2 regions of the Enterococcus sp. DIV0840 genome follow, and region 1 is predicted to be linked to the other one. Evidence: a T-box and tRNA genes for the amino acid it is inferred to sense, from the RefSeq annotation. Region 1 holds a T-box; the other holds one or more tRNA genes.

Evidence for each region. The T-box of region 1 lies ahead of lysS (lysine--tRNA ligase). A T-box ahead of a tRNA ligase gene usually reads a tRNA of that ligase, here a tRNA-Lys.
Region 2: it has a tRNA-Lys gene. The T-box ahead of lysS (lysine--tRNA ligase) is inferred to sense a tRNA for this amino acid. The anticodon was not compared.

What each region holds. Positions count from the first base shown of each region.
Region 1 is NZ_CP172876.1:2,700,465-2,703,717, reverse strand. It holds gene rpoN (RNA polymerase factor sigma-54) at 1-420, shown strand, start outside; gene lysS (lysine--tRNA ligase) at 464-1,921, opposite strand; T-box leader at 1,991-2,240, opposite strand; gene IGL98_RS12905 (GNAT family N-acetyltransferase) at 2,303-2,797, opposite strand; gene IGL98_RS12900 (IS110 family transposase) at 3,064-3,253, opposite strand, start outside.
Region 2 is NZ_CP172876.1:3,585,601-3,588,853, reverse strand. It holds rRNA gene IGL98_RS17110 (23S ribosomal RNA) at 1-1,589, shown strand, start outside; rRNA gene rrf (5S ribosomal RNA) at 1,686-1,801, shown strand; tRNA gene IGL98_RS17100 (tRNA-Val) at 1,816-1,888, shown strand; tRNA gene IGL98_RS17095 (tRNA-Lys) at 1,895-1,967, shown strand; tRNA gene IGL98_RS17090 (tRNA-Leu) at 1,980-2,061, shown strand; tRNA gene IGL98_RS17085 (tRNA-Thr) at 2,097-2,169, shown strand; tRNA gene IGL98_RS17080 (tRNA-Gly) at 2,178-2,249, shown strand; tRNA gene IGL98_RS17075 (tRNA-Leu) at 2,265-2,350, shown strand; tRNA gene IGL98_RS17070 (tRNA-Arg) at 2,449-2,522, shown strand; tRNA gene IGL98_RS17065 (tRNA-Pro) at 2,608-2,681, shown strand; gene IGL98_RS17060 (CtsR family transcriptional regulator) at 2,845-3,253, shown strand, end outside.

The DNA.
Region 1 (3,253 bases):
TTAAGAGTCGGCACAGAAATCGTTCAACGCCAACAGCAATTCTTTTTTCAAGAAGACCGCCCGCTAAAACCAATGACCTTAAAAGAAATTGCAGAATCATTGAATATCCATGAATCAACGGTCAGCCGAGCAGTCAATGGCAAATATTTAGAAACAGAATTTGGTGTTTTTGAGCTTCGTTCCTTTTTTTCTAATGGCTTGTCTAATGAAGCCACAGGGGAAGAAACCTCAACAAATAGCATCAAAAAACAGCTACAAGCTTTAGTTGATAATGAAAATAAAGCAAAACCTCTCTCTGATCAGAAATTGGTAGACCTGTTAAAGGAACAAGAAATCGAAATTTCTCGTCGTACCGTAACCAAGTATCGAGAGGCTTTGGGAATCCCAGCTTCGTCTAAACGAAAGAGATATGATGATTGAATTTAAGTAGCGAAGAAGAGCCGTCAAGAGGACTCTTCTTTTTTTACTTTCTAACCAATGGAAAAAGGACTGTTTCTTTGATTGTATCACTATCCGTAAGAACCATTAATAACCGCTCAATACTAAAACCCCAACCAGATATCGGTGGTAGACCATATTCCATCGCCAATAGATAATCTTCATCCATTTCCATTGATTCTGTATCACCATCCGCTTTTAGTTGGGCTTGTTTTAATAATCTTTCGCGTTGTTCTATCGGATCAACTAATTCAGAATAACCGTTGATAATTTCGGCACCATTTACGATTAATTGGAAGCGGTCAGTTAAGGCTGGATCTTGATCATTAGATCGAGCTAATGGTGATAGATCAATAGGATGCTGAATCAAAAATGTTGGTTTTACAATATGAGGACGGCTGACTTTTTTATAAAGTAAATCAATTAAATTACCCCGACCTAAAGAATGAATATCTTCATGTTTTAAGTGAATCCCTTTTTTTACAATTTCTTCGTATAGCTCTTTTGCTTGTGGAAACTGATCGATATCAATCCCTGTATCCTTCAACAAAAGTTCCCTGAATGAAACGATCGCCCAATCTTCGGCGAAATTGACGGATGACTCACCAATTTTTATCGTTGCTGTATGGAAAACATTCTCTAGTACATGTAAAATCAACTTCCGCATCAACACCATAGAATCTTGGTAATTCCAATAAGCAGCGTACCCTTCAACCATGGTAAATTCTTGTAAATGTTGAGGGCTGATCCCTTCATTTCTAAAACTTTTAGCAAATTCAAAAATCTTAGTGAAACCACCGACAATCAATCGTTTTAAATAAGTCTCCGGTGCAATCCTCAAATTAAGTTCAATATCTAAGGCATTGTGATGTGTATGAAATGGTTTGGCAATCGCTCCCGATGATGTATGTTGGAGAATAGGTGTCTCTACTTCTAGAAAATTTTTAGCTTCTAAAAAATGACGGATTTCTCGAATGAGTTGAATTCGTAAAAGCATTTGTTCTTTAGTTGCTTCTGTCATCAATAAATCCAGATAACGTTGACGATAGCGCGTTTCAGTATCAGTTAAGCCGTGCCACTTCTCTGGAAGTGGACGAAGAGCCTTTCCTAAAAATTGATAGTCTGTTGCCCGTAGTGTTTTTTCTCCCGAATTTGTTGTATACATAGAACCATGCACACCAATGAAATCTCCGATATCAATAGTTGTTCGAAATTGGTTTAAACTCGTTTCACCTAATTCTTGTTCTGTTAGTAAGACTTGAAAACGACTGTTTACATCGGCTAAGTGAACAAAAATCAATTTGCTGAATTTTCGCATAGTGAGAATTCTTCCAGCAACCTTAATGTTTTGAGTTCCATCGTCAAGTGATGCTAATTCTGAGAGTTCATGATTTATTTTGTAGCTTTCGGGATAGATTTCTACCTGTTGTTCTTGTAATTTGTTTCGTTTTTCTTGGCATCTGTTCATTTGTTCGTTTGTCATAATACCATTCACTCTCCTAAAATATTTTGCACAAAAACAAAAAAACTTCCACCGCTCAAGAGAATATCTCTTGAGGGCGAAAGTTTCGTTCATCGCGTTACCACCTCAGTTTATTACTGCATCACTACAGTAACCTCTTCAGGTACAGTTATTTATACCCTATCTCTATAACGGGAGATCCCGTAGCAGTATCATCAACAAAGTGAATCCGTGCTATGCTCAAAGTCTTTTTTCGTTCTGCTGTTTATTGCTTCATCCCACCAACCGAAGCTCTCTTTAAATAATCAAACAAAAGTACTCTTCTTATCAACGCTTTTAAATTTATGCTTGTAAGCATAGTACCATAAGTCTAGGTACAGATTCAAGAGGTAATTAAAATAACTAGGCTTTCCAAACTAAATGTTCAGAAGGTAGTCCATCTTCGATTCCTTGCCAAACAGAAACAAAGTGATATTTTTCTAAAAGATGCTTTGATGCACCGTTTTTTGGATCGATAATGGCATAGATCGTGGTATCTGATAATGTTTCCGATTGCTTTATCAAGTCCAATAATGTCGCAATTATTTGTGTTGCGTAACCTTTGCCCCAGTGTTCGGGCAACAACATATAACCTATCTCTATTTTATTTTCCTCATCCCAAGACAATTTACCAAAACCGATATAGGTTTCTTGGTCAAATATTTTGTAGTAACCTGTCTGGTCATTATGAGCATTATTATAAGCCAAAATCTTTTTGAAATTTTCAACGGCTTCAGTCTCAGGTTCTGCTTTTTCAGTGATATAACGCATGACACGAATATCTTTTGTGAGAAGAGAATAGAGTTGTTGGTCATTTTCTTGATAAAAATCGAATGTTAAATTTTTGTGATTCGTCATTATTTTTTACCTTTCAACAAATAAATATTCTTTTATTATACTTGTTTTTAAATCAAATTAGAAATATAAATATACAGTCGAAATAGCTTAAAAAACTAACCGGAATCTTACTATGAAATTGTTATTATAGAATTGCTTATAAAGAATAATGGTTGAAGTTGAAAGACTAACTATAAGAAGTCAAGTAAAGAATAAAAGAATTAGTCCAAAATTTAATAACAAAAAAGTGCATAACAAATAAGAGAAAGCAAAGGTATTTTTTTGAGTTACATTCGTATTTCGTAAGGTTCGTTCTTTTTGAGAATCGCATGAACGATGTAACATAACTTTCTGGAAACTGCTCCAAGAGCTGTGAGGTGGTGTTTCCCTTCAGAACGTTTCTTTTCGTAGAAGGCTTTAAGAACAGGATCATGTTGTACTGCAATTAAAGCAGCTGAAAATAAGGCTTTTCTAAGA
Region 2 (3,253 bases), 890 kb from region 1:
CCGTCCACCGTATGACTAAGGTTTCCTGGGGAAGGCTCGTCCGCCCAGGGTTAGTCGGGACCTAAGCCGAGGCCGAAAGGCGTAGGCGATGGACAACAGGTTGATATTCCTGTACCAGTTGTTTTTGTTTGAGCAATGGAGGGACGCAGGAGGCTAAGAAATGCATGCGACTGGAAGTGCATGTCCAAGCAGTAAGTCTTGAGTAGAGTCAAATGCTTTACTCTATACGGACAAGCTGTGATGGGGAGGGAAATAATAGTACCGAAGTTTCTGATGTCACACTGTCAAGAAAAGCTTCTAGTGAGAAAACAACTGCCCGTACCGTAAACCGACACAGGTAGTCGAGGAGAGTATCCTAAGGTGTGCGAGTGAACTCTCGTTAAGGAACTCGGCAAAATGACCCCGTAACTTCGGGAGAAGGGGTGCTGACTTCGGTCAGCCGCAGTGAATAGGCCCAAGCGACTGTTTATCAAAAACACAGGTCTCTGCAAAATCGAAAGATGAAGTATAGGGGCTGACGCCTGCCCGGTGCTGGAAGGTTAAGAGGATGGGTTAGCTTCGGCGAAGCTCAGAATTGAAGCCCCAGTAAACGGCGGCCGTAACTATAACGGTCCTAAGGTAGCGAAATTCCTTGTCGGGTAAGTTCCGACCCGCACGAAAGGCGTAACGATTTGGGCACTGTCTCAACGAGAGACTCGGTGAAATTTTAGTACCTGTGAAGATGCAGGTTACCCGCGACAGGACGGAAAGACCCCATGGAGCTTTACTGTAGCTTGATATTGAGTGTTTGTACCACATGTACAGGATAGGTAGGAGCCGATGAACCCGGAACGCTAGTTTCGGTGGAGGCGCTGGTGGGATACTACCCTTGTGTTATGAACCCTCTAACCCGCACCACTTATCGTGGTGGGAGACAGTGTCAGGTGGGCAGTTTGACTGGGGCGGTCGCCTCCTAAAGAGTAACGGAGGCGCCCAAAGGTTCCCTCAGAATGGTTGGAAATCATTCGCAGAGTGTAAAGGCAGAAGGGAGCTTGACTGCGAGACTTACAAGTCGAGCAGGGACGAAAGTCGGGCTTAGTGATCCGGTGGTTCCGCATGGAAGGGCCATCGCTCAACGGATAAAAGCTACCCTGGGGATAACAGGCTTATCTCCCCCAAGAGTCCACATCGACGGGGAGGTTTGGCACCTCGATGTCGGCTCGTCGCATCCTGGGGCTGTAGTCGGTCCCAAGGGTTGGGCTGTTCGCCCATTAAAGCGGCACGCGAGCTGGGTTCAGAACGTCGTGAGACAGTTCGGTCCCTATCCGTCGCGGGCGTTGGAAATTTGAGAGGAGCTGTCCTTAGTACGAGAGGACCGGGATGGACTTACCGCTGGTGTACCAGTTGTTCTGCCAAGGGCATTGCTGGGTAGCTATGTAGGGAAGGGATAAACGCTGAAAGCATCTAAGTGTGAAGCCCACCTCAAGATGAGATTTCCCATTTCTTTAAGAAAGTAAGACCCCTGAGAGATGATCAGGTAGATAGGTTGGAAGTGGAAGTGCAGTGATGTACGGAGCGGACCAATACTAATCGGTCGAGGACTTAACCTAAGAAACGAATAAAAAAGTGTTTAACCACGTTTTGATTACGTACTTCAATCCAGTTTTGAGTGAATAATCACTCAACTTAATAGCAACAACACCCAGTGTGGTGGCGATAGCGAGAAGGATACACCTGTTCCCATGCCGAACACAGAAGTTAAGCTTCTTAGCGCCGATTGTAGTGAAGGGTTTCCCTTTGTGAGAGTAGGACGTCGCCACGCTAAAGTGTTGTCTTGGAGGTTTAGCTCAGCTGGGAGAGCACCTGCCTTACAAGCAGGGGGTCGGCGGTTCGATCCCGTCAACCTCCATTTTTTGAGCCGTTAGCTCAGTTGGTAGAGCATCTGACTTTTAATCAGAGGGTCGCAGGTTCGAGCCCTGCACGGCTCATAGGAATATTTTGCGGGTGTGGCGGAATTGGCAGACGCACTAGATTTAGGATCTAGCGCCTTACGGCGTGGGGGTTCAAGTCCCTTCACCCGCATTTTTAGTCTCGTTTTATTACTAGGCGATTATAACGCCGGCTTAGCTCAGTTGGTAGAGCATCTGATTTGTAATCAGAGGGTCGAGGGTTCAAATCCTTTAGCCGGCATCCAGACTGCGGAAATAGCTCAGTGGTAGAGCACCACCTTGCCAAGGTGGGGGTCGCGGGTTCGAACCCCGTTTTCCGCTTAGCCTTTTCAAAACGCCGGGGTGGCGGAACTGGCAGACGCACAGGACTTAAAATCCTGCGGTGAGTGATCACCGTACCGGTTCGATTCCGGTCCTCGGCATTGCTTTGAAACACTATGAATGGCAATTGTAAAATTGACAGAATAGATGTTGAAAGGTACAAAGCAGATGAATATATCTGACTTTGATCCTTGTTTTAGCACCCATAGCTCAACTGGATAGAGTGCTTGACTACGAATCAAGAGGTTAGGGGTTCGACTCCCTTTGGGTGCATAGTTAAAGTGTTTGACTGAGGATTAGAAGGTTCAGAGAATTTAGTTCCTTTTAAGCGTTTAGTCTTTTTTTATTATTATAGCTACGGGAAGTAGCTCAGCTTGGTAGAGCACTTGGTTTGGGACCAAGGGGTCGCAGGTTCGAATCCTGTCTTCCCGATTTAAAGAACAGAGTAATTACTCTGTTCTTTTTTGTTCGATTGAGTAACTAACTATTTCAATATATTTATCTTTTCTTATCAATTTGGGCATTCTTCTTTATTAAACAGTTGAAGTTATGTATAATTAAGGTCAGTATTAGTCAAGGGAAAAGGATGAGTGTGATGAGTAATCAAAATACTTCTGATTTAATAGAAGCATATTTAAAAAAGATTCTTGAAGAAAGCAGTAAAATTGAGATTCGTAGAGCTGAAATGGCTCATTTATTCAATTGTGTTCCCTCCCAGATTAATTATGTTATCAACACACGTTTTACGATTCAACGTGGCTATTCTGTTGAGAGTAAACGTGGCGGCGGTGGTTATATTAGGATCGCCAAAGTTCAAATTTCTGATAGTGATCAATTACTAAAACAAATGGCTCAGTTTACGGGTAATGAGCTTTCAGAAAAAGATGCGCTGATTTTTGTACAAAAATTGTATGAAGAAGACGTAATCACCAAAAGAGAAGGAAATCTGATGTTGTCAGTTCTTGGCAAATCAGTTTTAGGCAAAGCAGGATCGAATGAAGATT